DNA from 2 places in the Paraburkholderia sp. BR13444 genome. Region 2 is predicted to be linked to the other one. Evidence: riboswitches for the same ligand, from Rfam matches in the RefSeq annotation. Region 2 holds a riboswitch; the other holds the start of a gene.

Region 1 (16,220 bases), on a different contig from region 2:
CTTACGAAATCATCTTTGAGACGCCCGTCGCTGCCTGACTCGTCTCATGCCTGAGAAATCTCACGGTGAGCCTCGAACGGGACATTCAATGAAACTCGCCGGCCCCTAGCCGGCGAAGCCCAAGGGCTCTCACACATCACCATTCCGCATCTCCTCGCGAAATCGGCATAAAGCTTGCAGAAATCCTCACGCCAACCGCGAGGTTCGAGTCCTCCTCGAATGCTTCCGGTTGCGGCCTTCAGGAGATTGCAATGACTACCGCCTCAACTTCGCTTCACGGGCAAATCGAAAAATGGTTTGGCGGTGCTCAGCGGACCTCGATTCGTATCTCACGCGGCGCCACTAACCAGAAGAGGAGCGTCACCGTGTCACGCATCGACAGTCCGTACGCCATCATTTTCTTCAGACACGGTGACGGCTCCTGGCAGGTTTATCCGCAGCGTGGCGGCCGTCCGGCCTTTCTGGCCATCGAACGTGCGGCTTGACGTGCATGTACCAGCCCGATGCCGGAGCTTCGTTGAGCCGGGGCATTGCTCGCCTTCGCGCGTAGGACTGACGTCGATTTCGAACCCGTCTAGGTTTGAGAACCGTCGGTTCATCCGGCACAGACACACAACGATCTAATCAGCCGGTTGCTCACGTGCAGCCGCTCTTGTTGAATAGCCCCTCTCATTCATGTATGCAAACAAAAATGATGTGATAGTCGTGGGCGCCGGAATCGTTGGCCTCGCTATCGCGCACGAACTGGCAAAGCGCAACCTGGCTGTAACGGTCGTGGACAAAGGAGAGCCCGCCGGTGAATGTTCGGGCGGCAACGCAGGCGCGCTTTCGTATCATTCCTTTGCGCCGCTCGCCCTTCCCGGAGTTCTGTCGGGTGCCATCAAGATGATGTGCAACCCGAAGGGGCCGCTGTATGTCCCACCGCTCTATTTCCCGTTCGCTGCGTCATGGTTGTTCCAGTTCGTAAAGTCGGCCGAGCCAGCTCGCGTGTACAAAACTGCCGAGTCACTGGAATGGCTGCTTCACCATGCGCCACGCGACCACAAAGAGCTGGCAACCGATGTCGGCTTTGCGCAGCAGATGCGCCAGACTGGGCAGTTGCATCTCTACCCCTCAGAAGTATCGCTAGCAAAAGACGCGTTTGCCTGGGCGCTAAAGTCCCAGCTTGGGATGCGTATGCAGAAGCTCGACCGAAAGTCGATTCGAGAAATTGAGCGTGATGTGTCGCCAGACTACGTTGTCGGCCTCCTCCTTCCGGACGACCACTGGCTTCGCGACCCGCTCGCCTATGCGCGCGCAATCGCAGACGCGGCCCGTCTGCGTGGTGTCGCGTTTGAACGGGCCAGCGTCACGACGCTTGAATCGAACGCGCTGAACTGGGTGGTTCGCGCGGGCGACCGCGTGTTCAGCGCCACGCACGTGGTTCTCGCGTCGGGCGCGTGGTCGAACGTACTACTGCGCTCTGTCGGCCTTTCAGTGCCGCTGGAAACTCAGCGCGGGTACCACCTGCATGTCCCCCAATCGGATACGCATCTCTCGCGCACAATCGTGCTTGCTGACAGGAAGGTCTTTATCACGCCGATGGAAAGCGGTCTGCGTATTGCAGGCACAGTCGAATTTGGCGGCACTCAGCGCCCGGGTAATGAGCGGCGAGCAACCCTTCTCGAACACCATGCCCGGGCAGGACTGCCATCGTTGAATACGACGCGTGGCGCGACCACGTGGATGGGACACCGTCCCTGCATGCCCGATTCAATGCCCGTTCTGGGTCAGGCACCTGACCGAAAAAATCTCTGGCTTGCCTTCGGACACGGCCACCTTGGGCTGACTGGTTCAGCTCCCACAGCCAAGATTATCGCGGACTGCGTGACAGGCCGGCCGCCGCAGAGGGACCAACTTGGGCGATTCTCTGCAGCGCGCTTCGGCAAACCCGCCGTCCAGGAAGCCTGATTCGGGGGCGCGCTCATCCGCGTACTGCTGCGTCACAGGGTCGTCATCATGACCTGCTTGCCGCCGGCTTGTCCGGTGTACGGTTCCGTGTCAAGCGGGTGGCCTGTTTTCTTCGGAATCTGGTATTACTCGCCGTCCTGATTTTGCGAGTCGTAGTTCGTACTGGCCTCCACCGCTATGGAGCCAGCGGCGCGATTCCAGTAGGGCAGGTACCGTCCGGTAGTATTAGTCCCGGGTGTGCCGACGTACATCTGGTCTTTGCCATCGAACGCATTCGGCTCCGGCGATGCCCAGGAATGACTTGTGGGATTCGAGTGCCGACCGGAGCATGTCATCCGCCACATGGCGGTCAGCAATGCCCCGGGTTCGCATTGCCACCAACGAATCAGCCAGGTTGGCTGCGATATCCATCGTCGCGTCGAGTTCCCCGGCGACCTGAACGGCGTTGGTGCGAGCAAGCTCCTGTGCGTACCGAACAGCCGCATCTTTCTGGGAGGCACCTACACGGATACTGATGCTCGCGATGCAAACAAAGAATCCGGCTGTTACGGCAAGCGCGACGGCCGCGAGCATTTTGGCCTTGAGCGTCACCTTTTTTTTGTTATACATAGGTCACCTCGCGCGTTTTGCGCGTCGTCTGTTCTGGCCGCTGGCGACTGAGCGGCGTTCGACGGGACGCGGTCCCGTAGTCTTTGGATTGAGTTCAGATACGCGAGCGCCACCCGCGTGACCGCGTCAAAAGACAAGGTCAGGCGAGTGGCGATACGTCGGGCAAGGTCAGGCGCTTACGGCCGCACGCACTGAGCGGAGGTGGGAGGACTCAACGCTGTCTGCCAGCAACTCCGCTGTTGCGCACGAGAGCGTCCAGCCGAGGTGTCCGTGTCCGGTGTTGTAGAACACGCCGTCCTGTTTGCCAGGACCAACCTTGGGAAGCATGTTGGGCATCATCGGGCGCAGCCCCGCCCATGGAATAACGCGTGCGGTCGAGCAGTCGGGGAAATAGCGCCGTACCCAGTCGGTGAGGGGCGCGACGCGGTCAGCCCGGATATCCTTGTTGAAGCCGTTGATCTCCGCGGTGCCTGCGACCCGGAAGCGGTCGACACCCAATCGGCTCGTCACGATTTTGGCCGCATCATCGAGCAGGCTTACCCAAGGGGCTGCCTGTTGACTCTTTTCGTCATCGAGGTTGACCGTAATCGAATATCCCTTCACAGGATAGATGTTCACGTGGTCCCCGAACATGGCTGCAAATCGGCGGCTGTGAACCCCTGCACATACAACCACCCCGTCGACCACATCGTTTCGTCGGCGGTCGCCACCAGCAGTCGAGTGGATCCGTAAGCCGTCGGTTTCGCGGGCGATTGAGGTGATGTCAGTGTCGTAGTGGAAATGGACGCCCTTGCGACGACAAGCTTCGGCCAAACCCCGCGTGAATTTGTGGATGTCACCGGTGGAATCCGAGGGTGTGAAGAAGCCGCCGTAGAACTCGCCCCGGAGGGTCGGCTCAATCTGCTTCATTTCCCGTGGGGTGACCGACCTGCGGTCGAGGCCACCCTCACGCAGCAGGACGTTGACCGCAGACGCAGCCTCGAAACCGGCGCGGTCCGCGTAAATGTGCAGAATGCCCCGCTTCTCGAGGTTGAAGTCAAAGCCTTCCTGCTCGGCGATTGCGTACAGATGCTCGCGCGCCATGATGGCGAGGCGCACTGTATCGACCGTGTTGGACTTGTAATTCGGAATCTGGCGCAAGAATTCGCCCATCCACGAGTACTTGTGCCAGGAAGGCGCAGGGTTGAGTAAGAGCGGAGCGTCCGCTGTCGTCATCCATTTGAGTCCTTTGAGTACGGTGGCCGTACTATTCCAGACTTCCGCGTTACTCGCCGAAAGTTGCCCACCATTCGCGAACGACGTTTCCATGGCCGCATAGCGATTCTTTTCGTACACGGTCACGTCGAGACCGCGTTTCGCGAGTGCGTAAGCGGTGGTCACCCCGGTGATGCCGGCGCCGATAACTGCAACTTTTTTCATTTGCACACGTCCAGTCAAAGCTAATGCGGCGTAATCCGCATGCCCCATCTGTCCATGTACCTGAGAGTTTCCTTCTCCGGGGTTTCAACCAGAGAATCTCCTTCGGTGGGCGCCTGATGCGCCGCTCTCCAGATGTTGATGCGACACGGTCCTTTGGCCTGAGAGTTTCCGGGGCGGTTGCTCCGTCGGCGCCGCTGTTGAATCAGCGGTCTCTCCCGTGTTCGCAATGAGATATCAGTGCTGCACCGCAGGCGAAACCCCTGAACGCATCCGGTCCGAGCGTCACGGTTTTTCGCCTTCGGCTTTCAATTCAGGAAGGCATCTTGGCGCGTCGGAATCGTTCCAGGTCGACGCTCGGCATCTCGGTCGTTTCCGACACCGCCGATGTCGCGCCCCGTTTGATGAAGTCGGCGAGTCGTTCGGCGAGCATAATCGTCGGAGCAGTCGTGTTCCCCGAGACGAGTGCTGGCAAGACCGACGTGTCGGTTACACGGAGGCCTTCCAGCCCGTGAACACGGAACGTCGTATCCACAACCGACATGTCGTCCGTGCCCATCCGGCAGGCGCCTGACGGGTGAAGTGCGCCTTGCCCCGTCTCGCGGACGAAACGGATTCGCTCTTCCTTTGTGCGAAGAATACCGCCAGGACGATACGGTGCCCTCACGTACTTGCTCATGGCTTTCTGTGCAAGCGTCTCCTGACCAATCCGGACGCCTTCCGCCAGCACTTCGGCATCGTACGGGTCCGACAGGTAGTTCGGGTCGACGAGAGGCGGCACTGCAGGGTCGGCGCTGGCGATGCGTATCGTGCCGCGTGAGCGCGGACGTGTCTGGTACACGTTCAGCGTCAGACCGTTGCCGCTCGGTGTCTCGTCTGCACCTTCTTCGACGCCAGCGCCCGGCAGAAAGTGATACTGCAGATTAGGAAGAGGGTCATCCTCGGCGCCGTACCAGACGAGTCCGCCTTCGCAGATGTTGGAACTCACCGGGCCGCTACGGAACAGCGCGTATTCGAGACCCGCGCTGACCTGGTTGCGGAATTTCTTGTAGCGGTCGTAACTGTGCTCACCGGTCAGGTCGTAAATGAGGAACATATCCATGTGGTCCTGGAAGTTCTCGCCCACGCCCGGGAGGTCATGTACCACCGACACGCCGGCCTTGCGAAGTTGTTCAGCCGGACCGATGCCGGAAAGCATCAACAGATGGGGGGAGCCGATTGCGCCAGCGGAGATGATGACTTCGCGCTCCGCGCGGACAATCTTCCGTTGACCATTTTCGACGTGCTCCACGCCAACCGCCCGTCCGTTCTCGACGACGATGCGCACCACGCGGGAATCGGTCTTGATGGTCAGGTTCTTCCGGTTGCGCGCCGGATTGAGATACGCGACCGCGGCGCTGCATCGCTTTCCATCCCGCGTCATCGTCTGGTAGAGACCGCAACCCGCCTGCTTTCCGGAGTTAAAGTCCTGGTTGTAGTTGATGCCCATTTCCTGACACGCTCGCAACCAGGCTTTGGTCAGATAGTGGGTGTAGCGCTGGTCAGAAACTCCCAGCGGGCCGCCCGTACCATGCTCTGGGCCGGCGAAGCGCTCGTTGTCCTCTGCCTTTCGGAAATAAGGCAAAACATCGGCATAGCTCCAGCCATCGAGGCCCATCGAAGCCCAGCCGTCGTAGTCTTCCGGGCATCCGCGCATGTAGACCATCGCGTTGACGGAGCTTCCACCGCCAAGCACGCGGCCTTGCACCATCTCTGGTGTGACCATGTTCTGTTGTCGCTGCGGCTGCAGGCGGTAACGGGTCAGCAGATTGCCCTTGGCTGTCTTGAAATACGTTGCCGGCATGTGAATGTAGGGATTGACGTCGCGCGGCCCCTGCTCAAACAACAGGACGGAGACATTCGAATCCTCGGTCAAGCGACCGGCGGTTGCGCAACCAGCTGGGCCGCCTCCGACAACAATGTAATCAACCACAAAACCCTCCTAAGAAAAGCATCGGCCGCCTCGTGCATTAGCGCTGGCAGTCGTCTCCGCGCACTCCGTAAGCGCTGCTGGGAGCGCTACACTGTCTTCTACTTTATACATACAAGCATCGTGCCAAGCGGCGCGTCTCCCTGCAAGTCTTTGATTCTATGGGTGCAGCTGGCATCACTTCTCGGAACTCATGCGTTTGTCTCAATTTTGCGACTTCGCCGCAGCAGCATTGAGACGGAGCCTTTGCCCCGTCTCACAATGCATTGAGACTCGTCAGAACGTATGCATCAAGGCTACGCGATAGACCATCTGATTGCCTGTGGAAGAGAGGTCTGATGAGCCGATGATATGCGCCGAGTCCAGGTCTGTACCGGTTTTTCCGTTCGTGTGCTGATAAGCACCCTGCACATACACGGACGTCCGCTTGCTGAGCAAATAGTTCAGCATCAGCGACACCTGATGCCAGTTCTGACTCGAGCCGCCGCCTGTGTCGTTCAGATTCCCGTGCGTATAGGTATACGCGCCGGCGAGGAACAACGCGGGGTTCAAGAAATATGTCCCGTTGACCTCCACGTTATCGAATTTCCAGGAGGTCCATGTCTGCGTGCCGATGTTCGGCGCGTACCCGTTGGCCGTCGGGTTGTAGACGTCGACGTGCGAGTAAGCCAGCGCGACGTTCGACCCGTCGCTAAACGTCCACTTGACGCCGGCGTCGATGTTCTGCTGATGCGAACCGGTAAAGACGCCGTCGCCTGCTACCGCACCTGTGGTGGTGAGGTTGCTGCCATTCTGGCGTATGTATGCCACCGCGGCGGAGAACGGCCCCGTTGCGTAGGTGACCCCTGCGCTGTATGCCCGGTTGTCAGCAAAGTTCGTCGAGTTGCTGAAGCCGTACACGCCTTCGAACTGGAAGCCCGCAATCGTTGGACTGAGGTACTTGACCGAATTGTTCAAGCGATAGTCGTAGTCGGCGTTGTCGTTATCGAATGGGTGAGCGGCAAGGTCGCCGATAGCGTTGCCTGCCCCCGTAAACGAACTCCACATGTCAACGGTTGCGTCGTACTGCCGCCCCATCGTAAATGTGCCATAGCTCGCCGAGTTCAAACCGACAAAGGCTTGACGCCCGAAAAGGCGGCCGCCCTCATTCAATTGGCCGTTGTTCAAATTCGTGCCATTTTCCAGAGTGAAAATAGCACTCAGCCCGCCACCCAGGTCTTCGGTTCCCTTCAGACCAAAGCGCGTCTCCGACACATCGCCGCTGACCATTGCCCACGCATGGTGGCCGCCCGCATTCGATGTGAAATTGATACCTGTGTCGAGGACACCGTATAAGGTGACGCTGCTCTGTGCATGAGCGGAACTTCCCGCGAAGAAGGCGACGATTGCGGCAGGAAGTAAAAGGCTTTTCATTTGCGTGGAATCCTCTAATTAGAGAACGAGTTTTGCCGTGCGGAGTCCTAATTGGATGTCCGCAGACGACGTTCGGAACGATTAGAAAAGACTACGGCAGCACTGTCGGCTCGTTGGCGAGATAAAGCGCCCATAAGCGCCAATGCGCCACCTTTATTGCAATGGCGGCGCTAATAGAGCATTAACCATGCCAACGCGACGGATTCGTTAAGAATGCTGCAGGACGGCCTTTCCATGCCGCCCGCCCACGTAAATGCGCAGGCTCCAACGCTTAGAGACGGAATCAAAAAGACCCACTGGGGGCTGTTAACCTTCTCGGCAAGCTGTTAACCTTGGCCACCTGAACAACTGGAACCAAGGATGGGCGCGCCGATTGTTGATGACGGACTGTGGACACTGATCGAGCCATTGCTGCCTTCGCTCAAACCCCGGCGCAAGAAGTATCCAGGCCGGTTGCCGGTTGCGAACCGAGCTGCACTGAACGGCATTCTGTTCGTGCTCAAGACCGGTATCCGCTGGCGGGACCTGTCGACCAAATTGGGATTCGGATCGGGGTCAACCTGCTGGCGACGGTTGCGCGACTGGCAGAAGGCCGGCGTGTGGAAGCGATTGCACGAGCTACTGCTGGCGAAGTTACGCGAGGCAGGCGAACTCGATTTCTCACGAGCAGCCGTCGACTCTTCATCCGTGCGAGCTGTGGGGGCGGGCGAAAAACTGGTCCGAACCCCACGGATCGCGCGCGACCAGGTTCCAAGCACCACATTCTCGTAGACGCCAATGGCGTTCCTGTCAGCGCGATCCTCACTGGCGCGAATCGCAACGACGTCACCCAGCTGCTGCCGCTGCTTGACGCCATTCCACCGATTCGCGGCGTACGTGGCCGGCCGCTTCAGAAGCCCAAGGTCATCTACGCAGACCGTGGCTATGACTCCGAGGCGCATCGCCAGAAACTTCGCGAGCGCGGCATCAAGCCGGTGATCGCCAAGCGCCGGACAGAACACGGCAGTGGTCTGGGCAAATTCCGCTGGGTTGTCGAACGTACGCATGCGTGGCTTCACAACTTCCGTCGTCTTCGCATTCGCTTCGAACGTCGGGCCGACATTCACGAAGCACTTCTCAAATTCGGTTGCTCCCTCGTCTGCTGGAACATCTTCAGACGGACGGAGCAGCCTTTTTGAATCCATCTCTTATGAAAGCATCTCAGACATGAGACCATTCTCTCGCCTGAGAGAGCGAAACCGGAGGTGTTGCCGCGCCAGCATCAGTACCCAAGTTCCGGATTCACGACGTTGGCGACCGGTTCGCCTAGAGTGAGGGCGCGGACATTTTTGGCAAACAGTCTGAGTCCGGCTTCAACATAGCCTGTCGGGGCATCGCAAGAGATATGCGGCGTAACAACAAACCTCGGAACGTCCCAAAGAGTTGACTCTGAGGCCAACGGCTCGACTTCGAAGACGTCGGCCACGCAGCCTGCCAATGCATTACGGTTCAGGGCGTCGGTGATTGCGTTGTAGTCCACGACGGCTCCTCGCGCCATGTTGACGATGCCTGCACCCGGCTTGAGCGAGCTTATTCGTCTCGCCGAAATCAGGTTTTGTGTTTCGGGTGTCAGCGGGCATGCGAGGACGACGAAATCGGCATCGGGCAGAACATCGTCGAGTGCATCTTGCGGGACGACGCGATTGAAGCCCTCAGCCGGCCGACCGCTCCTTGACACGCCAGTTACTGACAACCCCAAGGTTCCGCCAGCAAGTGCTACCGCAGTACCAATTCCGCCAGTACCAACCACGAGAAGCTTTTTGTCTGCGACCGGCGAGGTGAATATTGGCTGCCAGCGACGCTGCGACTGGTCGTAGGCGAACTGCGGCATTCTGCTGTTGAGCATCAGGATGCTCATTAGCGCATACTCGCGCGCCTTCACCGCGTGAATGCCACTGCTGTTCGAAAAAATGGCCCCGCGGGGAAGCCAGTCAAGCGGCATGAAGCGCTCTACGCCCGCGTTGATACAGTGCGCGAGTCTAAGATTTGGGGCGTGCTTTCTGATTACTTCGGTGTCAAAGCGAGGAGCCACCAGAAATTCCGCCGCGCCCAGTGCTTCGTGGTTCAACTGGTCAAATGCACTGACCGAAATGTGCGCTCGCTCGTTGAGGTCTCCGAGGCTGTCCCGAATCTGATTTTCCGTGATGGCATATTGGCCAACGCCATAGTTGATTGCATAGATGTTCAATGCGTCTGTCGACACGTCAACCTCAGAGAGGAAGAGAGCGTCACCCTTGCCACGAAGGACGTCGTGGCAAGGGCGCGCAGGTGTTGTTCAATCACGCCGCCAGTTCAATCGCTTTGTGGAAGCTGCGACCTTGCCAAAGGAGGCAGTGCCCATCGACTTCGTCGGGCATGAGGACAGACTGGACCACGCCTACGAGAATGGTGTGCGAGAACCCGTCATGAGCCTTGGCCAGCGTGCAGTCGAGGGCGACGCGAGCTCCTGTGAGAAGCGGCGCGCCCGTTTCGCCAGGTATCCAGTCGATACCGACGAATCGCTCCGAGCCTTTCTTTTCGCCAAACTGCTGGACAACCCGCGCGTGGTCGGCCATCAGAACGTTCACTGCGAAGAATCCCTGATGCAGGATGACATCGTGTGCGGATACAGATTTGTTGACGCATACGATGACGGACGGCGGGTCCGCAGAAAGGCTGCAAACAGCCGTTGCGATGAAACCGAGGGGCACAGTGCCTTCAGCCGTGGTGATTGCCGTGACTGCGCCAGGGAAGCGAGCCATCGCTTCGCGGAATTGCTTGTCAATGTTCACGATATCCTACCCATTCAAGTGCGACACAAATTTCGTGTTCAGATATGCTTCGACCGCTTCCGGTCCGCCTTCTGAGCCAATGCCCGAATCACGAACGCCACCGTAGGGAGTTTCGGGCAGAGCCAACCCCAAGTGGTTAATGGTCACCATCCCCGCCTCGATGCCCCGAAACAGCGTGGAAGCCTTCGCGCTGTCTCGCGTCCACGCGTAGGAGGCGAGACCGAACGGCAGCCGGTTCGCTTCATTGAGTGCATCGTTCAAGTCCTTGAACGGCATCAGAAGGGCAACGGGGCCGAAAGGCTCATCGTTCATTGCTGCCATCTCGGGCGTGACGTCGGCGAGGACGGTGGGCTCAAAGAAGTAGCCTTTGCCCACGATGCGTTTGCCGCCCGTGATTACGCGCGCGCCTTTGCCAACGGCGTCCTCGACGAGATGCGCAACGCTTTGCAAACGGCGTTCGTTGATAAGCGGACCCATCGTGGTGCCGTCTTCCAGACCGTCACCGACCTTGAGGGCGGCGGCTTTGCTGCCGAACTTGTCGCAGAAGGCGCCATAGACGCGTTGGTCAATCAGGAACCGGGTCGGAGCAATACATACCTGCCCGGCATTGCGGAACTTGGCAGCGGCGAGCAGGGAGGCTGCCGATTCGAGGTCTGCGTCGTCACAAATGACCACGGGCGCGTGACCACCGAGTTCCATCGTCACACGTTTCATGTGCCGACTTGCCATCGCCGCCAGCTGCTTGCCGACCGGCACACTGCCGGTGAACGAGACCTTGCGGATGCCTGCGTGCGGAATCGCGTATTCAGAAATCTCGGCCGGTACGCCAAAGAGGAGTCCAATCGTGCCCGCCGGTACGCCGGCGTCATGGAAGCATTGAATCAGTTCCGCCGGCGAAGCAGGCGTTTCTTCCGGCGCCTTGATAATGATGGAGCAGCCCGCGGCGAGCGCTGGTGCCAGCTTGCGTGTGACTTGGCTGACGGGGAAGTTCCACGGCGTAAATCCGATGGCCGGCCCAACGGGCTCCTTCAGCGACGTTTGGAGCACGGCTGCGTTACGACCTGGGATGACGCGTCCGTACACCCGGCGAGCCTCGTCGGCGAACCACTCAATCAGGTCGGCGCAGGAGTTCACCTCGAGCCGGGCTTCGGCGAGCGGTTTCCCTTCTTCTGTTGTCAGCAGGCGCGCAATCGGCTCGGCGCGCTCGCGAAGCAATTCCGCGGCACGGCGCATCTTCTTCGCCCGGTCGAAAGCTGAGATGCCGCTCCAGTCGCGAAAGCCTTTTTGTGCAGCCTGAATAGCGCTCTCGACATCCTGCGTCTCGGCCCGAGCCACAGAGCCAATACGTTCGCCGGTCGCCGGGTTCACCACGTCGAGGGTTTGATTGAGAGCGCCACGACGCCATTCACCGTCGATGAAAAGATTGACATCCTGATAGGACATGCGAAATCACCTTTGCTTGGTTGAGAGAGCGCAGACGCGGACGCCTGCTTGCCGGTCAAAAAGGCAAAGGCCGTGCCATTCGATTTATTCTCTATAAATCAGTCACTTAGTTCGTCACATCCCTTGTCATTCTCACGCGTGCGACCGCGTCAGTCGCACGCGTGATACCGCGGAAGTCTGAGATTCAGGTAGGCCGGCTCACCACGCAGCCAAGGATTGGCCTGCTAAAAGGGCAGTTTCCAAGGGCTTTTGCCGGGCGGCTTCCGAGTTCCGGGGGGGGCAAACTGGCCACCGAGATAGTTCGTGCCTCTCGTTTGTGGCCCCTCGGACGTACATGTCGTCGGATTGAGACAAGCCGAGCAAACGAGCTGAGTCTCGGCTACTCCTTCCTCTTAGGGGGCTGAAGCAGGTTCCGTCGATTTTCAATGCGGAACCCGTGAGCGGCGATGTCGGAAATGAGACGACCGATGGGGGAAGAGGTATGTGGCTGGGGAAGGCGCCTAAGGTTTACCCGCCTATCAGGGTCGGCTTGCGCGCTTCACTATATGACACTAATCAACGTTTAAGCGCATTTTTCGCACCAATCAAGTGCGAAACTTTGCGGTTTGAGCCTTATCTTTTCATAAAATGTCGTTAATAATCAAATAGTTAATGACGACATTCTGATTTGGCTCAATTATTGCGGTGGGCTTGCGGTATGCCGGTCGCGGCGTTACGCGGTGGAGTGGGTATGAGCATCGACGAACACCTTGTGAAGATTATGTCCGCTCTGACGGCGGCGGCGAGCGACGTCCCGCCGACAGTCGGTTCGGGGACCGCGCCAGACTGGACCCCCTATTCATCGTGGCGCCGGTGCATGGACAAGTACCAAATCCAGCCCGATGCAAAGCCGAATGTGCCGATTCTGACGGCAATGGAACTCACCGAGGCACGCAACGCGTTCGGTGACGACAACCTGTCGCTCATCATGCCGGAGTTGCATCGGCTTCTGGAAATCATCGGACCGGTCGGATACAACGCAACCCTCGCCGATAGCCAGGGAATCATCCTGGTCGAAGTTGCGCCTGACGACCCCGCTCATCACTGTATTGGCGACAAGGAAGGCACCTTCTGGCTCGAGGAGTACGGCGGCACCAACGGAATCGGCTCTACATTGATAGAGCAGCGTGCGACTTCAGTCTTCAAGCAGGACCACTACCTCGCCGACCTGATTACGCAATCGTGCGTGGCCGCTCCCGTTCGTAGCATCGATGGCCGCGTCAAAGGCGTAATCAATCTCGCAACGCGTAACACGGACATCACCGAATCGGCGCACCGGGTTATCTATCAGCTGGCTCTCGATAGTGCAGTCAGGCTGGAAGCGAAGCTGTTCCGCTCGCAATTCTCCAACGATTCAGTCCTTCAGTTTCATCGACGGACAGGGCCTGCAGTGATGCTTGCAATTGGAGAGGACTTCCAGGTAACTGGCGCTACGCGTTCTGCGCGCGACCTGTTTGGCTTCGGTGATGTCGGAACGGGGACGCCTAATCTTTGGGAAGTGTTCGACCGTAGCTGCGAAGCTGCGCTGACTCATTCAGGTGACTTGAATACAGTCGGATTGCGTCTCCTTTCAACGGGTCGCCTGCACAAGGTGTCAGTCTGGCCGGGTGCCCGCACGAGGCACCGGCCTTCGATTGTCGTTCCGGAAACCTATCGCACTGACCGGGGAGCCACGCGAGCTGGTCGACAGCAGGCTGTGACGGTTGCGGAGTGTGCGGGAAGCGACCGGAAGATGCAGGCAAACATCGCAATCCTTAATAAGCTGAAAGATAGCGGTATTCCTGTACTGCTTCTTGGCGAGACTGGCACTGGTAAAGATACGCTCGCCAAAGCGATTCACAATGAAAGTAGCCGTGCTAGCGAGCCATTCGTCGCGTTCAACTGTGCCGCGGTTCCAGAGTCGTTGATTGATAGCGAGCTGTTTGGGTACTCGAAGGGGGCCTTCACGGGTGCAAATCGCGAAGGTAACGTGGGCAGACTCGTAGAAGCGCATGGAGGCACAATCTTTCTTGACGAGATTGGCGACATGCCGCTGCAGCTCCAGACCAGATTGCTGCGAGTACTGGAGTCAGGGGAAGTGACCCCGCTTGGTGCCGGTCGTGCGCGTCAGGTGGACCTTCAAGTTATTGCGGCGACCAATCAGAATCTCAGGACGAAGATTGCAGAGGGCCTCTTCCGCGAAGACCTTTACTATCGCCTCGCGGGAATCGTTATCGACGTGCCTTCCCTGCGCGAGCGGGATGACGTTGCGGGAATCGCTCAATCGCTCCTGAACCGTCTCTCGGAAGGTAAGGCGCTTAAGCTTGACGACAGCGCGATTGCGGCGATTCTCGCGCATCGCTGGCCGGGCAATGTCCGAGAAATGCGTTTCGTGCTGCAGCGCGCTATCAAGCTGTGCGAAGGCGGAGTGGTCACCGCAGGCGACCTTTTACTTGCGCCTGCACCGGTAATGCAGCCCAGGCCGCAACAGCCGCAACAACCGGTTGCGCCGGCAACCGCCGAGGTAATCCCGCAGCAGGCTGACGAAGTTGACGCGCACGATTCAGACCACACCGTTCGCTCGGCGCTCGCGTCTGCCGAACGAGCAGCAATCCTCAAGGCGTTGTCACGCCACTCAAACAACATTGATGCGGCAGCCCAATCACTCCACATGAGCCGCGCAACTATCTATCGAAAGCTGAAGCGTTACGACATCCGTACGTAAGCTTCGTTACTCCACTCTTTCAGAAAAAGCCCGCATTTGCGGGCTTTTTGCTTTTATTCATCTCTTTAAAACCGACTAAAACGGGAGGCGAGGAGCGTACGTCGTCTCACCGCTGACTTTGACGGCGTCGCGGCGATGAGAATTTAAAGATTGACCGGGTTCCGAAGACGCCACAAATTCCTCAAGATAATCAATTCATTAGCCATCCAAAATTAGATTGGCATAGCCTTTGCAGATGGAGACCTGCCCGAATCGAGCCGATTTCGCGCGGCAAAAGCTGGCAAACGGGAGACCCGTCCAGCGCGTCTGAAACCTCCACACGTAAAGGTGCAGCACATGAAAGGTATGCTCAAGAGCATTGGTGGACCACTTGTAAGCGCGATGTCTTTGCTTGTCGCGTCCATCGTGCCTATTCCCGCCCATAGCGCTGACCAGGTCACGCTGAAAGTTGCCTATTCTTCGGACTTTGTTCCGCTGAGTCCTGAAGCAGGAAAGGCATACTGGGACCAGGTTGTCGGCCAGTTCGAAAAGGAAAACCCGGGCGTCAAAGTCCAACGAATCACAGTGCCGGGGTCGTACGCCGACGTTGAAAACAAGATGAGCCTGATGTTCCGGTCGCCGGGAACCGCCCCGGACGTCGTCGAACTGTCCAACCAGGACATGATTCAGTGGGTCGACAGTGGCTATCTCGCGCCGCTCGACAAATGGCTTGGCGCCGAACCGTCCTGGAAGGACATGCCCGCCAACATCAAGTACGAGACGACGGTCGACGGCAAGGTATACGGCATCAGCCACGGCGAAAACGAAATGGGGCTGCTCTATGACAAGACCCTCTTCGCCAAGGCCGGTATTGCAGTCCCGTGGGCGCCCAAGACATGGGCCGACGTACTTGACGCCGCGCGCAAGATTAAGGCGACCAGTCCGTCCGCGTGGCCGTTGTGGCTTCCTACCGGAACCGCACAGGGTGCGTCGGGCGCATGGAACGGCCCGAACTCGGTGCTCTTTGGCTCGTCGGACCCGACGATTTACAACGCCTCGACGAAGAAGTGGGTTGTCGATAGCAAAGGCCTTCGCGAGACCGTCAACATCTACCGCACTGCTGCAGCAGAGGGGTTGCTGGCTCCGTCCTCGCAACTCCTGAATGCGAATGCTATCGCGACGCCCCCGACGGAAATTCCGAAGCATCGCATCGGCATCACGCTCGCCGGCAACTGGTTCACCCTTCAGTGGACCAAACCCGTCTCATCACCCTTCTACGGAACCGCCTTCAATGACATCGGCGTAGCGGCCGTTCCGACTGTCGGCGGTCAGGCGCCTGGAGTTGCGAGCAGTCTCGGCGGATGGGATATGGCAATTTACTCGGGCTCGAAGCAGAAGGACCTGGCGTGGAAATTCATCCAAATCGGCCAACAGAAGAAAAACATGCTGATGGGGGCGCTCAACAACGGCTGGACGCCGCCTGTGTCTGGCTACGCAAATTCGTCCGCTTGGCTGAATGTTGACCCGTTCCAGAAAAGCTTCCAGAACTGGTTGCCGCATGCCACGCCAATTCCCGTTGTCGCCGGTTACAACACTTGGGCTATGGGCTTCGTGACGGCCACCGAGGCGGTCGTTCTCAACCCGAAGCTCTCTGTCGACGATGCCATGAAAAAGATGGTGACCTACGTCACCAACCAGACAGGTCCTGACGAAGTCGAAGTCCGAAAGTAAATCGCACCAGCGAATGCTGCCCCGCCTCGGACGATGAAACGTCGAACGCGGGGCGAAGGATGAACGCACATGAAACCAGTTCTCTACGGTATTGCAGCGACTGCAAGCATCGTGATGAGTCTGCTCGTCCTGCAAAGCAAGGTTCTCGATTTTCCAG
Region 2 (16,220 bases):
CTTATGAAACCACTCAAACGCTAAAGCGGGGTCTTTTGGGACGCCGTGCCCGCTGTCATAAAGCAAGCCTAGATTGTTTTGCGCCGCGGGATAGCCCTGACTCGCTGCTGCGCGGTACCACTCGGCGGCATGAACAAAATCTCCTTCCGCCGCGTAATACACACCGAGCCAATCTTGTGCAACGGGGTCACCTGATTCCGCCGCGTGCCGCAATTGATCTACCGCGCTCGCATTCTTGCTTTGTATTGCTCTCGAGACATCCTTTTGCGCATCGTCGATTGACATTGCTGCCGCACACACGTGAACTTCGAACAATATTCCAATTAGCGCTGCAACCAGTCGCACCGATTTGGCCGGATAGTCATCGCGCACGATCGACGAAGCCACTCTCGCCAATGAGATTCCCTTCAGTTTGCCCCGCATACGCGCCCCTGATGTCTTAATTTTCGCCAAGTATATCGAACGCCGAATGTCTCCTTTTCACTGACTTCACTGTCCGTTTAGGGTCGTTTTGAGAGATGCAAGCGTACGCGCCGAGCGTCAGGAAGGTCGGGGCCGACTTTCGCCACCTGTGTTCCAGCAGCTTTCGCTGGCTCTGACGGTGTCTGTTCGATGACGTCCCGACTTATACACATGACTTCATGTTCCCTTGCTCGCAAGGCTATGCTGCTGACGTGCCTTTTGATGCTCCGGTAATTCCCCGCTGGACGCGCGGCGGAGTAAAAGGAGCCCGGATCGCATGGTCGCATGTGATCCGGGCAATGCTTGGGAGGCACACATTCACCTTCGCTTGCCGTTCGCCCATTCCTTCTGGCTGCGAACCACCACCTTCCTCTGCGGACCCTTGGCCATCTCTGCCTCGGTAATCCTCTCAGCCTGCTCCTCTCGGAGACTTTGCGCCCGCTGCTGCCCTCGCGTGTACTCATGCAAGGCCCGAGTCAACAAATCCCCAGCAAGCCGTTCCGGGACCGCATTCATGCCGCTGCAGAGTTCCTGCAGGCGCTCTCGTGCAGGCGTGTCGAGCCATGCGATCACAGGCGTTGCAATCCTTCCGTCCGACATGGCCTTCCTCCTCGTGAACAACGATCCAGCATTGGATTCATGCTGCTCGCGAGATTATGCGCGCGGTGCATAACTGTGACTCCACAGATTTGGGGGCTCATCAGGCGGTGCCCTATGCCTGCGCCTGCAGGCCTCCCGAAGTCGCTGCAGAGCATCCCAAAGCGCCCATCGGCCATGTCCTTCCCCCTGTGAGTGCGCCTCGGGATTATGCGCTGGAGCACAGACGTAAAAAAAGCACCGCATGGGTGCCATTGGGGGTGCTGCTGTGAGGGGGAGCGGATACGTACTCCGCTACGTACTGCGCCGCTTAGTTACGTACTTTTTACGTACTGGCCTGCCGCTACGTACTGGAAAATCGCTGAAAGCCTTGACTGACTTGGCGCGCCCGGCTGGGATCGAACCAGCAACCCCTGCCTTCGGAGGGCAGTACTCTATCCATTGAGCTACGGGCGCATCACTACAAACTGCGGGGAATTAACACGAAAGCGCGACAACCAGAACGGACGCGACGCCAACGCGAGAGACCGCAAGGATACCCGGTTTCGGCCGAACCGTCCACCGGACGGCCTCCGACGCCCGCTCCAACTTCTTCCCCGAGTCCCGCCATCGTCCATGCCGATGCGGGTAAACGCCTGCTGAACACCATCCAGGCCCCCTCGCCGCCGCCGAAACCTTGCGTCTATAATCGTCCGTGGCTGATAAAGAACAAGAAGTTGCCGTCGCGCTGTACCGCTCACATACCCACGGAGACGAGACAAGCATGAGCGAAGCACCACACGGAGCCCCGATCAAAACCCCAGCACAGCTCGTCGCCGCGGTCATCGCCGGGTTTGCTGTGCCAATCGTCATCATCGTCCTGCTCGCCGTCTACGTCGATAATTCGACACGCACCGGCGCCGGCACCGACTCCCTCGCCGAAGCCGAAGTCAACTCCCGCATCCATCCAATCGCCCGGGTCGAAATCCGCGACGCCAATGCGCCGCGCGTCTACAAGAGCGGCGAGGAAGTCTACAAGGCGGTCTGCTCAGCGTGTCACGCGTCGGGTGCGGCAGGCGCGCCGAAATTCACCAACACCGGCGACTGGGCGCCGCGCATCGCGCAAGGCTTCGACACGCTGTGGCACACCGCGCTGTCCGGCAAGGGCGCGATGCCGCCGCGCGGCGGCACGAGCCCCGACGACTACAGCGACTTCGAGATCGCGCGCGCGGTCGTCTATATGGCGAACAATTCGGGCGCGAGCTTCCCCGAGCCGGCGCAGCCGGCGGCGGGCGCAGCCGCGGCATCGGGTGCCGCTGCGGCATCCGGTACGGCAGCCGCATCGGACGCGGGCGCGGCCCAGGCCGCCGCGGCGATGGCCGCCATGGCCAGCGTGCCGCAGACTCCCGCCCCGGCAGCAGGCGGCGCGCAAAGCGCGGATGCGTCGCAGGCCGGCAAGGCGCTGTATCAGTCGGTATGTCAGGCCTGTCACGCGGCCGGCGTGCTGAATGCGCCGAAGTTCGGCGACAAGGAAGCATGGGCGCCGCGCCTGAAGGACTCGATGGACACGGTCTACAACTTCGCGCTGCACGGCAAGGGCGCGATGCCGCCGAAGGGCGGCTCGAATGCTTCGGATGCGGACGTGAAGGCCGCGGTCGACTATATGGTCAGCGCGGTGAAGTAAAACGGGCGGGATCAGCCGCTAAACGAAAAATCCCTGCATGCGCTAACGCGATGCAGGGATTTTTTATGCGCAACGATAAGCAACCGCACCGGGCAGGCACTTGAAGCCTCACCCGCTCACGCCTTCTGCAACAGCGCCTTCAGACTCGCGAGCCGATCCTTCGGCGACATCGGCGCCTCTTCCGGCGTCGGCGGCGGCGCATCGTCGAGCAGCATCTCGTTGATAAAGCGCGACGGCTCGCAGACGATCGTCTCCCGCGCCCTCTTACGCTTCTTGCACCAGTTCAGATGCAGGCTGCGCTGCGCGCGCGTGATCGCGACGTACATCAGCCGGCGTTCCTCCTCGATGCGCGCGTCGTCGATCGGCTCGTCGTCCGCGCCGCCGCGATGCGGCATGATGCCTTCCTCGACGCCGACCAGAAACACGTGCGGATACTCGAGCCCCTTCGACGCATGCACGGTCGACAGCCGCACCGCATCCGGATCTTCCTCGCGACCTTCGAGCATCGACATCAGCGCGACCGTCTGGATCAGGCCGAGCAGGTTCTTGCCGGTGTCGCCGAGGCCGTCGGCGGTGTCGTAGCCGGTCGCCTCGCTGCCGGCCGCCGGCTCCTCCTTCGTGCCCTTGCGCTTCAGCCACTCGATGAACTCGAGCACGTTCTGCCACTTCGCCTGCGCCTGGCGTTCGTCGAACGCGTCGTACAGATACGCTTCGTAGTGGATCGCTTCCATCAGCTCGTCGAGCAGCGTGCCCGCCGCATCCTTCTCCGCACGGTCGGTCAGGCGCTGCATGAAGTCGCAGAACGCGCGCATCGGCTCGATCTGACGCGGCGACAGACGCGCCTCGATGCCGCCCATGTAGACCGCCTCGAACAGCGACACCTTTGCCTGGCCCGCGAACGCGCCGAGCGCCTCCAGCGTCGTATTGCCGACGCCACGGCGCGGTGTCGTGATCGCACGGATGAACGCGGGGTCGTCGTTCGCATTGGCGATCAGGCGCAGGTACGCGCAGATGTCCTTGATCTCGGCCTTGTCGAAGAACGACTGGCCGCCCGACAGCACGTACGGAATCCGTTCGCGGCGCAGCACCTGCTCGAAGATGCGCGCCTGGAAGTTGCCGCGATACAGGATCGCGTAGTCGCGGAAATTCGCGCGCCGCTCGAACTTGTGCGCGGACAGCCGGAACACGACGGACTCCGCCTCGTGCTCCTCGTCGTTGCAGCCCGTTACCGTGATCGTGTCGCCCATGCCGTGCTCGGACCACAGCTTTTTCTCGAACAGCTTCGGGTTATTCGCGATCACGTTGTTCGCGGCGGTCAGGATACGCACCGTCGAGCGGTAATTCTGTTCGAGCTTGATCAGGTGCAGATTCGGAAAATCTTTGCCGAGCTGGCCGAGGTTCTCGAGGGTCGCGCCGCGCCAGCCGTAGATCGCCTGGTCGTCGTCGCCGACCGCCGTGAATGCCGCGCGCTTGCCGGCCAGCAGCTTCACCAGTTCGTACTGGCACGCATTGGTGTCCTGATACTCATCGATCAGCAGATAGCGCAGCTTGTTCTGCCAGCGGTCGCGCACCTGCTCGTTGCTCGCGAACAGCTCGGCGGGCAGGCGGATCAGATCGTCGAAATCGACCGCCTGGTACGCATGCAGCGTCGCCACGTAGTTGCGATAGACGATCGCCGCCTGATGCTCGTCCTCGGTCGATGCGGTCGCGATCGCCTGCTCGGGCATGATCAGGCCGTTCTTCCACAGCGAGATGATCGACTGGATCTTGCGGATGAAGCCCTTGTCCGTCGAGCCGACCTGTTCCTGGATCATGCCGAAGCAGTCGTCGGAATCCATGATCGAGAACTGCGGCTTCAGGCCGACGTGTTCCGCCTCCTGCCGCAGGATCTGCACGCCGAGCGAATGGAAGGTACACACCGTCAGCTGGTTCACGGGCACCTTGCGGCCTTCCTTGCCCGGCGCGGTCAGCGTCTTGCCTTCGAGCAGCTTGCCGACGCGCTCGCGCATTTCCGCCGCGGCCTTGTTCGTGAACGTGACGGCGGCGATGTGGCGTGGCTCGAAGCCCTTCGCTTCGATCAGGTGAGCAATTTTCTGCGTGATCACGCGCGTCTTGCCACTGCCGGCGCCGGCGAGTACGAGACAGGGACCGTCGAGATAACGGACCGCTTCACTTTGAGCGGGGTTCAGGCCTGCGGACATCGTTTGTGGATGGGTGAGACGGTTGAGGGCCGCTGAGGTCGGACCGGCGGGAGACGCCGGCCGAAGGCCCGGGACATGCTGCGCGGCTCGATGCGCGCGAGAGGTGCGATGTTAACATGGACAACCGCGATGGACTGCGCGATGGGGTGATGCTCAGCCCCCGGTCCAGCCCACAAATGCCACAATGATGAGATTGCGCGCCGCCGCCGCGGTGGCAAGGCGGCGCGCCGTTCCTCAGGAAGAATCGCATGTCCGCATCGCTGAAGGTTGGATTGATGGGCTACGGCTTCGCCGGCGCGACGTTTCACGCACCGGTGATCGAACATTGCGGACGCGCGAGCGTCGCCGCGATTGCGACCGGGCAATCCGAGAGAGCGCACGCCGACTATCCGCACGCGAAGATCGTCGCCGATCTCGACGCGTTGCTCGCGCTCGACGACATCGACTGCGTCGTGATCGCGACGCCCAACGACACCCACTTCGACCTCGCGCGCCGCACGCTCGAAGCCGGCAAGCACGTGGTCGTCGACAAGCCTGTCACGCTGAGCGCCGCCGACGCCCACACACTTGCCAATATCGCGCTCGCCCGCGGCAAGCTGTTCGCACCCTTTCACAACCGCCGCTGGGACGGCGATTTTCTGACCGTACGCGACCTGCTCGCGCGCGTGGAACTGGGTCGCGTCACGCATTACGAATCGCATTTCGACCGCTTCCGGCCGGGCGTGCGTCAGCGCTGGCGCGAGGATGTGACGCGCGGCGGCGGTCTGCTGTTCGATCTCGGTCCGCACCTGATCGACCAGACGCTCGCCCTCTTCGGCGCACCGCAGACCGTCTCGGCGACGGTGCGCACGCATCGCGACGACGCAAGCGCACCCGACTACGTGCACATCCTGCTCGGCTACGAGGAGTTCGAGGTCGTGCTGCATGCAAGCGCGCTGACCGCGTTGCCGGGACCGCGCTTTGCGATCCATGGAACGCGCGGCAGCTATGTGAAACACGGCCTCGACACCCAGGAAGATCAGCTGAAAGCCGGCCTGCGCCCCGGCGACGCAGGCTTCGGCGCCGGCAACACCCCCGGCGTGCTGCGCGTGCTCGAAGGCGACCAGGAAGTCGAACGTGAATTGCCCACCCGCAACGGCGAGTACGCAGGCTTCTATATTGCGTTGGCCGATACGATCCAGAACGGCGTCGCATTTCCGGTCAGCACGCGCGACGCGGTCGACGTAATGACGATCATCGAACTGGCCGCGCGCAGCTCCGAGCAAGGCGTGCGGCTGCCGTTCGAGCGCATTCGCTGAGCCTTGCCGCTGCGCGTGGCACCGTGCTCGCGCGGTCTGTGTACCGAAAACAGGATGACCTTCCGCGCCGCAAAGGCCGTCGGCGCGGGCCTTTCCTGACGTTCCAGAAAGGAACATAACGTTACAAATTCGCCCGCTGCCGAGTCAGCGGGCGTTCCTCGTCATCCGTTGCTAGCGAGGTAGCAATCGATACGACAACGACTCCTGGAGAATCCATGTCTCGAATCATCCGTGCCCTTGTTGCATGCGCACTGCTCGGCTCCGTCGCCGCCTGCGTGGTAACGCCGCCGCCGGCCCCGCACCCGAGCCCCACTCCGCAGCAGATCGCGGACCAGCGCCTGCATCAGGTCGAGGGCCGCATCGACAATCTCGCGCGCCGTATCGACACTCGGGTGAATCAGGGCTATTACCCACCGCCGCAAGGCGCCGCGCTGCATCACCGCCTCGAGACGATCCGTCAGGAAGCGCGTGACATGGCCTCGCAACACCGTGGCGGTTTGTCCGCGGAAGAACAGCGCGTGCTGAACCAGGAACTGGACAATGCGGCTCATGCGATCGGCGAGTGAGCGCTCCCGGCCCTTTATTTGACAAGCCCCGGCCCGTCGCGTACATTCGCCGCACGCGTCGGGAGAGCGTGCTGGCAAGCGAAAAATCGCAGGCCGCGCCGCCGAAGGGGCACACCCGCAAACTCTCAGGCAAAAGGACCGACCGCGTCGAAAAACCCGTCTTTCGGCGGTTTTTTCGCACTCTGGAGAGCGGCAGTAGCCATCCGCGTCGCACGTCGTGCACCGCAGGCAAGCTGCCCACCGAAGGGGCGCGCGTTTCCCCGTGACGAATCGAGCTCATTGAGCCAGTCGCGGCGGCGCAATCTCTCAGGTATCGAGGACAGAGGGGTCATGCAGAACCACGCTCGCAGGCACAAGGCCGCGAGGCAGTGCGCCGCATGGCCTTTTTTGTTCCGCGAGACGCCCGAGGCCCCATGACCGAACTCAAACACACCCCGCTCCACGCCGCTCACCGTGCGCTCAATGCACGCATGGTCGACTTCGGCGGCTGGGACATGCCCGTCAACTACGGCTCGCAGATCGAGGAACATCGCGCGGTGCGCACCGACGCCGGCATGTTCGACGTGTCCCACATGTGCGTGGTCGACTTCACCGGCGAGCGCGTCCGCGCGTTCTTCGAATACGCGCTCGCGAACAATGTCGCGAAGCTGCAGACGCCGGGCCGCGCGCTCTACTCCTGCATGCTGAATCCGAACGGCGGCGTGATCGACGACCTGATCGTCTATTACTTCGGCGAAGACCAGTTCCGCGTGGTCGTCAACGCCGGCACCGCCGACAAAGACATCGCCTGGTTCGGCCAGCTCAACGCCGAAGGCGGCTTCGGCCTCACCATCACGCCGCGCCGCGATCTGGCGATCGTCGCCGTGCAAGGCCCGAACGCGCGCGAAAAAGCGTGGCAAACCGTGCCGGCCGCGCGCGCCGCGACCGAAGCGCTGAAGCCGTTCAACGCCGCGCGCATCGACGGCACGCCGTTCGGCGAGCTGACCGTCGCGCGCACCGGCTACACCGGCGAAGACGGTTTCGAGATCATCGTGCCCGCTGCGCATGTCGAAGCGCTGTGGAACGCGCTCGCCGCCCACGGCGTGCGCCCGGCCGGTCTCGGCGCACGCGACACGCTGCGCCTCGAAGCCGGCATGAATCTTTACGGCCAGGACATGGACGACAATGTCTCGCCGCTCGACGCCGGCCTCGCATGGACCGTCGACCTCACCTCACCGCGCGACTTCATCGGCAAGAGCAGCCTCGAAGCCGACGGCTCGCGCGCCGCGTTCGTCGGCCTGATCCTGCTGAAGGACAACGGCAAGGCTGCCGGCGTGCTGCGCGCGCATCAGAAAGTCGTCACGCCGCACGGCGACGGCGAAATCACCAGCGGCACGTTCTCGCCGACCATACAGGAATCGATCGCCTTCGCGCGCGTGCCGAAAGGCGTGCAGCCGGGCGACACGGTGCATGTCCAGATTCGCGACAAAGCCTGCCCCGCAAGCGTGGTAAAACTGCCGTTCGTGCGCAACGGCAAGGTGCTGGCGGTCTAAGCGGCCGGCGCACGCCCCCAACATTCAAACCACTACCGAACATACCGTTCAGGAGCATCCGATGAGCATCCCGGCCGATCTGAAATACACCGAATCGCACGAATGGGTCCGCACCGAAGCGGACGGCACGCTGACGGTCGGCATCACCGACCACGCGCAGGAAGCGCTCGGCGACATCGTCTTCTTCGAAGTCCAGGAACTCGGCAAGTCCGTGACCGCCGGCGACACCGTCGCCGTGATCGAATCGGTGAAGGCCGCTTCCGATATCTACGCGCCGGTTTCGGGCGAAGTCATCGAAGCGAACACGGCCGTCGGCGACTCGCCGGACACCGTCAACAGCACGCCGTATGACAGCTGGCTGTTCAAGATCAAGCCGGCCGCCGACGCGTCGCTCGAGCGTCTGCTCGACGCCGACGCGTACGCGAAGTCGATCGGCGCCTGAGTTACTGCCTGATTCACTTTTCGTTTTAACCGTCAGGCGCGGCGCTTGCACAACGGCGCGCGCCGCGCCGCCAGGAACACCCATGAAGCTCGAACACCCGGATCGTCCGATGAACCGCACTCCTCTCTCGCTCGCCGCGCTCGAAGTGCACGACGCCTTCGCCGAACGGCATATCGGCCCGGATGCGGCCGACCAGCAAGCGATGCTCGAAGCACTCGGCTTCGCATCGCGCGCGGCATTGATCGACGCCGTCATCCCGAAGACGATCCGCCGCACCGAAGCGCTGCCGCTCGGCCCCTTCGCGCAACCGAAGAGCGAGGCCGAAGCGCTCGCCGCCTTGCGCGAGCTCGCGGACAAGAACCAGGTGTTCCGCTCCTACATCGGCCAAGGCTATTACAACGCCCATACGCCGACGGTGATCCTGCGCAACGTGCTGGAAAATCCGGCGTGGTACACCGCGTACACGCCGTATCAGCCTGAAATTTCCCAAGGCCGTCTGGAAGCGCTGCTGAACTTCCAGCAGATGGTCACCGACCTGACCGGCCTCGCGATCTCGAACGCTTCGCTGCTCGACGAAGCGACCGCGGCAGCCGAAGCGATGACGCTGCTGCAACGCGTCGGCAAACCGAAGTCGAACGTGTTCTTCGTCGCCGACGACGTGCTGCCGCAAACCATCGAAGTCGTGAAGACGCGCGCGACGCCGGTCGGCATCGAAGTGAAGGTCGGCCCGGCCGCTGAAGCCGCCGACGCCAACGCATTCGGCGTGCTGCTGCAATATCCGGGCGTGAACGGCGACGTGCGCGACTACCGCGCGCTGACCGAAGCGATCCACGCGGCGGGCGGCCATGTGGTCGTCGCCGCCGACCTGCTGGCGTTGACGGTGCTGACGCCGCCGGGCGAATGGGGCGCGGACGTCGCGGTCGGCAATACCCAGCGTTTCGGCGTGCCGGTTGGCTTCGGCGGCCCGCATGCCGCGTACCTCGCGGTGCGCGACGAATTCAAGCGGCAGATGCCGGGACGTCTGGTCGGCGTGACCGTCGACGCGCAAGGCAACCCCGCGCTGCGTCTCGCGCTGCAAACGCGCGAGCAGCACATCCGCCGCGAGAAGGCGACCTCGAACGTGTGTACCGCGCAGGCGCTGCTCGCGATCATGGCCAGCATGTATGCGGTCTATCACGGCCCGCGCGGTCTGAAGACGATCGCGCTGCGCGTGAACCGCGTCGCCGCGCTGCTCGCCGCAGGCGCGAAGCAGCTCGGCTATAAGCTCGTCAACGAAACGTTCTTCGACACGCTTACGTTCGACACCGGCGCACGCACTCAAGCGCTGCTTGACGCTGCCACGGGCAAGCGCATCAACCTGCGCCGCGTGAGCGCGACGCAAGTCGGTCTGTCGATCGACGAAACCACCACGCGCCACGATCTGGCCGACCTGCTCGCGGTGTTCGCGCAAGCGGCCTTCGCGAGCGACGTGCCGCAAGTCGACGCGCTCGACGCCGCGCTGAGCGCATCGAACATCGCGTCGGTGCCGGCCGCGCTCGAACGTACGAGCGCGTACCTCACGCATCATGTGTTCAACCGTCATCATTCGGAGACGGAAATGCTGCGCTATCTGCGCAGCCTGTCGGACAAGGACCTCGCGCTCGATCGCTCGATGATCCCGCTCGGCTCGTGCACGATGAAGCTGAACGCGACCTCGGAAATGCTGCCGGTCACGTGGCCCGAGTTCGGCCAGATCCATCCGTTCGCACCGGCCGAACAGACCGTCGGCTACCGCGAGATGATCGATCAGCTCGAAGAGATGCTGGTCGCCGCAACCGGCTATGCGGCCGTGTCGCTGCAACCGAACGCGGGCTCGCAGGGCGAGTACGCGGGTCTCTTGATCATCCACGCATATCACGCGTCGCGCGGCGAAGCGCATCGCAACGTCTGTCTGATTCCCGCTTCGGCACACGGCACGAACCCGGCGTCGGCGCAGATGGCCGGCATGCAGGTCGTGGTCGTCGCATGCGACGCGCAGGGCAACGTCGATATCGAAGATCTGAAGAAGAAGGCCGCGCAGCACGCCGATAAGCTCGCTGCGATCATGATCACGTACCCGTCGACGCACGGCGTGTTCGAGCAGAACGTCCGCGAAATCTGCGAGATCGTGCATGCGCACGGCGGCCAGGTGTACGTGGACGGCGCGAACATGAACGCGATGGTCGGCCTGTGCGCGCCGGGCCAGTTCGGCGGCGACGTCTCGCACCTGAACCTGCACAAGACCTTCTGCATTCCGCACGGCGGCGGCGGACCGGGCGTCGGTCCGGTCGCGGTCGGCGCGCACCTCGCGCAGTTTCTGCCGAACCAGACTTCGTCGGGCTATCAGCGCGCGGAGAACGGCATCGGCGCGGTGTCGGGCGCGCCGTACGGCTCGGCGTCGATCCTGCCGATCTCGTGGATGTACATCGCGATGATGGGCGCGAAGAACCTGACGGCCGCGACCGAAACCGCAATCCTCAACGCGAACTACGTCGCGAACAAGCTCGCGCCGCACTATCCTGTGCTGTACTCGGGCCCCGGCGGTCTCGTCGCGCACGAGTGCATTCTCGATCTGCGTCCGATCAAGGACACGAGCGGCATCACCGTCGACGACGTCGCCAAGCGCCTCGCCGACTACGGCTTCCACGCGCCGACGATGAGCTTCCCGGTGCCGGGCACGCTGATGGTAGAGCCGACCGAATCGGAGTCGAAAGAAGAGCTCGATCGCTTCATCGAGGCGATGATCGCGATCCGCGAGGAAATCCGCGCGGTCGAGGAAGGCCGCTCGGACCGCGAGGACAATCCGCTGAAGCACGCGCCGCACACCGCGGCGGTCGTGATCGCCGACGACTGGAAGCATGCGTATGCGCGCGAGACCGCTGCGTATCCGCTGAAGACGCTGATCGCGAACAAGTACTGGCCGCCGGTCGGTCGTGCGGACAACGTGTACGGCGACCGCAACCTGTTCTGCTCGTGCGTGCCGATCGCCGATTACGAGTAAGAGCGAGTCAAGGGAAGTCACGCGCGGCGCTGCGAAGGTCCGTCAGCGTCCGCGCGCGATCCTGTTGTTGAAAGCCGCAACCGGCTAACATCACACACCGAATCAGCCTAACGAGGAGTTTCGCATGGCGCGAAAGGTGCGATTGATGCAAAGCCGGGACGAGGCGGCGGGTCTCCGTCCGTGGCGACCCGCTTACGCTGTGCTGCTGGCCGCTGCGGCCGTGCTGCTGCCGCTGCGCGAGGCGCAGGCCGCGATGAATTTCTGCGCGGCGCCGGCGCTGCAAACGAGCGAGCGCACCAATGCCGATCCCGGCGTCAAGGCGCTCGTCGCCAACGTGCAGGCGCATCTGAACGAGCAGCCCCATGCGCTCGCGAAACTGCACACCGAAGGCACGCTGCCGCACGAGGGCATCTACGATCAGAGCGTCGAAGCGCAGAAGGATCTCGACCTGCTGCGCGATGCCGCGCTCGCGTGGCGCGCGACCAGCGACGACCGCTTCCTGAAGCTCGTCGATCGTCTGCTGTATACATGGGTCACGACCTATCAGCCGAGCTTCAATCCGATCGACGAAACGGGTTTCGAAGGGCTGATCCTCGCCTACGACATGACAGCGAGCGCGCTGCCCGTCAAAACGCGCAATGCGGCAATGGCGTTTCTAACGAAGTTCTCCAACGGCTATATCGCACAGATCGACGCGCAGCCGCGGCCGCTCACCGGCACGTTCCGTAACAATTGGCAAAGCCACCGTATCAAGCTGATCTCGATGGCCGCGTTCACGCTCGACAATCGCAAGATGATCAATGCCGCGCAACGGCTGTTCGTCGAGCATATCGGCGACAACATCGCGTCGGACGGCTCGACGATCGACTTCGGCGAGCGCGATGCGCTGCACTACGTCACCTACGATCTGCAACCGCTGGTGACGGCCGCGCTTGCCGCGCGCCGCCACAACCGCAACTGGCTGCAGGAGAAGGGCGCGAACGGCGCGACGCTGCTCGCCGCGCTGAACTGGCTCGTGCCGTTTGCGATGGGCACCCAGACGCATGAGGAATTCGTGCATTCGGACGTCGCGTTCGATGCAAAACGTCGCGAGGCCGGCTTGCCCGGCTATTCGGGTCGGTGGGATCCGAAGAACGCGGCGGAACTGTTTCACCTGGCGGCGCGTCTCGATGGACGCTTTACGCCAGTCGCGCTGCAGCTCGCACCGACGCCGCCCGCGTGGCTCGCCGTGTGCTTGCCGCTGGCGGCGCGCTAAACTCTTATCTATAGGCAGGGAGCAGTACATGGCAGTCAGCGTTTTCGATCTCTTCAAAATCGGCATTGGTCCGTCGAGCTCGCATACGGTCGGGCCGATGCGCGCGGCGCTGATGTTCGTCCAGGGACTCGAGCGCGATGGGCTGCTCGATGCCACCGCAGCGGTGAAAGCGGAGCTGTACGGCTCGCTCGGCGCGACCGGCAAGGGGCACGGCACCGATCGCGGCGTGATGCTAGGCCTGATGGGCGATGCGCCCGACACCGTGAATCCCGACACGATCGCGCAACGGCTGGAAGCGGTGCGCACATTGCGCAAACTCGCGCTGCTCGGCACGCACGAGGTGCCTTTCGTGCAGAAGGAGCAGATCGCGTTTTATCGCCAGGCGTTGCCCGAGCATCCGAACGGCCTGAAGCTGTTCGCGTTCGATGCGCAAGGCGCGACGCTGCGCGAGTCGACCTATCTGTCGGTCGGCGGCGGCTTCGTCGTGACGGCTGGCGCACCGAACACGAAGGTGTTGAGCGCCGTCGATCAGCTTCCGCACTCGTTTCGCACCGCCAACGAGTTGCTCGCGCTGTGCGCGTCGAGCGGCAAGAGCATCGCGCAGCTGATGTGGGAAAACGAACGTGTCTGGCATAGCGAGGAAGAAACGCGCGCGGGTCTGCTGAAGATCTGGGACGTGATGCAATCATGCGTCGCGCGCGGGTGCGGCATCAACAATCCCGACGCCGATGGTCACTTGCCCGGCCCCTTCCAGGTGAAGCGGCGCGCGCCGCAGCTGTATCGTGCGTTGACGGGCAACCCTGAGCGCGCGTTGCAGGACCCGCTGTCGATGGTCGACTGGATCAACCTGTACGCGATCGCCGTCAACGAAGAGAACGCCGCGGGCGGGCGCGTCGTCACGGCGCCGACCAACGGCGCGGCCGGCATCATTCCGGCGGTGCTGCATTACTACACGCGCTTCATGCCGGGCGCGAACGAGCAGGGCGTGATCGACTTCCTGATGACGGCCGCCGCGATCGGCATCCTGTACAAGCTGAACGCGTCGATCTCCGGCGCGGAGGTGGGCTGCCAGGGCGAAGTCGGCGTCGCTTGCTCGATGGCCGCGGGGGCGCTGGCCGCGGTGATGGGCGGCACGCCGAAGCAGGTCGAGAACGCCGCGGAAATCGGCATGGAGCACAACCTCGGGCTCACCTGCGATCCGGTTGGCGGCATGGTGCAGATTCCGTGCATCGAGCGCAATGCGATGGCATCGGTGAAGGCGGTCAATGCCGCGCGCATGGCGCTGCGCGGCGACGGCAGCCACTATGTGTCGCTCGATTCGGTGATCAAGACGATGCGTGAAACCGGCGCGGACATGAAGACCAAGTACAAGGAAACGTCGCGCGGCGGCCTCGCGGTGAATATCGTCGAGTGTTGAGTCGGTGAGCGCGGCATTCAATTGCATGCGATCGCATCGGAAAAGCGCGGGCTCTGTGGCCCGCGTTTTCATTTGGGCGACCGCGTTGCGTCCACGCCGATCGAACAGTTGCGCTGCGCCATGACAGCGCCCACGTGCTCGGCGTAAGCTGTCGAAGCACCCATCGGCCGCTGTTGCAGGTTCCGCCGATGCGGCTCCATCACAACGCACTCACGCACTGCCAGGAGGCTTCTTCGCAATGTCGCTGCCGAATGCTCCCGCTGCCCATTCCGGTTCCCATACCGCACGCACGACCGGCGCGCGCCTCGTCGTCGATGCGTTGCTCACGCACGGCGTCGAACGTGTGTTCTGCGTTCCGGGCGAAAGCTTTCTCGCCGTGCTCGATTCGCTGCACGACGAAACCGAGCGCATCCAGACGATCGTCTGTCGTCACGAAGCCGCGGCCGCGAACATGGCCGAAGCGGTCGGCAAGCTGACCAGCCGTCCGGGTGTCGCGCTGGTCACGCGCGGACCGGGCGCGACGCATGCGTCGATCGGCGTGCACACCGCGTTTCAGGACTCCACGCCGATGATCCTGCTGATCGGCCAGTGCGCGCGCGAACATCTCGATCGCGAGGCGTTCCAGGAGATCGACTACCGGCGCATGTTCGGTCAGATGGCGAAGTGGGTCGCGCAGATCGACGACCCTAAGCGCATCCCCGAATATCTGAGCCATGCGTTTCATACGGCCACCTCGGGACGGCCGGGGCCGGTCGTGCTGGCGCTGCCCGAAGACGTCTTGAGCGATGCCTGCGACGCGGTGCCTGGCGCGCCCGCTTATCACCGCGTGGCCGCATCGCCTTCAGCAGCGCAGATCGCGCGACTAAGCGAGTTGCTCGAAGGCGCGCAACGGCCGATGGTAATCGCCGGCGGCAGCGGCTGGACAGCGGCCGCATGCGCGGACCTGCGGCGCTTCATCGAAAACTGGCAGTTGCCGATCGGCCTCGCGTTCCGCTTCCAGGACACCTTCGACAACGAGCATCCGAACTATGCGGGCGACGTCGGTCTCGGCGTCAATCCCGCGCTCGCTCAGCGCATTCGCGACGCGGACCTGCTGCTCACGCTCGGTCCGCGCCTCGGCGAAGCGACGACCAACGGCTACACGCTGCTCGACATCCCGAAGACGAAACAGACGCTGGTGCACGTGCATCAGGGTGCGGAAGAACTGGGGCGCGTCTATGCGGCCGATCTGCCGATTGTCTCCGGCATGCCTGAACTCACGGCGGTGCTGGCGGAACTGAAGCCGTCAACGTCCGGCAAGCTCGCCTGGGCGGGTGCCGCTGAAGAAGCGCATCGCGCGTATCTGGAATGGCGCAAGCCGCGTCCGACTCCCGCCGACGTGCAGATGGGGGAAGTGATCGAGCAATTGCGCGCGCACTTGCCCGAGGACGCAATCGTCACCAACGGCGCGGGCAATTATGCGACGTGGCTGCATCGACATTTCTCATATCGACACTTCCGTTCGCAGCTCGCACCGACGAGCGGCGCGATGGGCTACGGCGTGCCGGCGGCGCTCGCGGCAAAGTCGCTGTATCCGCAACGCGCGGTGGTCGCGCTCGCCGGCGATGGCTGCTTCATGATGGCCGCGCAGGAACTGGCAACCGCGATGCAGTACGACCTGCGTGTGCTGTTCATCGTCGTCAACAACAGCCACTTCGGCACGATCCGCATGCATCAGGAGCGGCACTATCCGCATCGCGTGCATGGCACCGGTCTCACGAATCCGGAC

What was found. Region 2 has a riboswitch for glycine ahead of gcvT (glycine cleavage system aminomethyltransferase GcvT). Riboswitches for the same ligand answer to the same signal wherever they lie in the genome.
Region 1: linked by a shared signal. The riboswitch ahead of AB3X95_RS38315 (D-amino acid dehydrogenase) and the one ahead of gcvT (glycine cleavage system aminomethyltransferase GcvT) in region 2 are both predicted to bind glycine.

What each region holds. Positions count from the first base shown of each region.
Region 1 covers NZ_JBFPKM010000029.1:17,857-34,076, forward strand. The annotation lists gene AB3X95_RS38300 (hypothetical protein) at 252-485, shown strand; gene AB3X95_RS38305 (NAD(P)/FAD-dependent oxidoreductase) at 676-1,950, shown strand; gene AB3X95_RS38310 (hypothetical protein) at 2,176-2,559, opposite strand; gene AB3X95_RS38315 (D-amino acid dehydrogenase) at 2,728-3,978, opposite strand; glycine riboswitch at 4,115-4,206, opposite strand; gene AB3X95_RS38320 (GMC family oxidoreductase) at 4,289-5,947, opposite strand; gene AB3X95_RS38325 (porin) at 6,221-7,357, opposite strand; partial or broken gene AB3X95_RS38330 (transposase) at 7,718-7,912, shown strand; gene AB3X95_RS38335 (IS5 family transposase) at 7,957-8,535, shown strand; gene AB3X95_RS38340 (D-2-hydroxyacid dehydrogenase) at 8,619-9,584, opposite strand; gene AB3X95_RS38345 (flavin reductase family protein) at 9,676-10,167, opposite strand; gene AB3X95_RS38350 (NAD-dependent succinate-semialdehyde dehydrogenase) at 10,174-11,610, opposite strand; gene AB3X95_RS38355 (sigma-54-dependent Fis family transcriptional regulator) at 12,341-14,353, shown strand; gene AB3X95_RS38360 (sugar ABC transporter substrate-binding protein) at 14,690-16,063, shown strand; gene AB3X95_RS38365 (hypothetical protein) at 16,133-16,220, shown strand, end outside.
Region 2 covers NZ_JBFPKM010000010.1:15,928-32,147, forward strand. The annotation lists gene AB3X95_RS25855 (SEL1-like repeat protein) at 1-423, opposite strand, end outside; gene AB3X95_RS25860 (hypothetical protein) at 781-1,062, opposite strand; tRNA gene AB3X95_RS25865 (tRNA-Arg) at 1,440-1,515, opposite strand; gene AB3X95_RS25870 (cytochrome c5 family protein) at 1,823-2,722, shown strand; gene AB3X95_RS25875 (UvrD-helicase domain-containing protein) at 2,839-4,923, opposite strand; gene AB3X95_RS25880 (oxidoreductase) at 5,172-6,221, shown strand; gene AB3X95_RS25885 (hypothetical protein) at 6,437-6,787, shown strand; glycine riboswitch at 6,837-6,939, shown strand; glycine riboswitch at 6,960-7,120, shown strand; gene gcvT (glycine cleavage system aminomethyltransferase GcvT) at 7,201-8,319, shown strand; gene gcvH (glycine cleavage system protein GcvH) at 8,381-8,761, shown strand; gene gcvP (aminomethyl-transferring glycine dehydrogenase) at 8,844-11,780, shown strand; gene AB3X95_RS25905 (alginate lyase family protein) at 11,905-13,035, shown strand; gene AB3X95_RS25910 (L-serine ammonia-lyase) at 13,064-14,452, shown strand; gene AB3X95_RS25915 (thiamine pyrophosphate-binding protein) at 14,691-16,220, shown strand, end outside.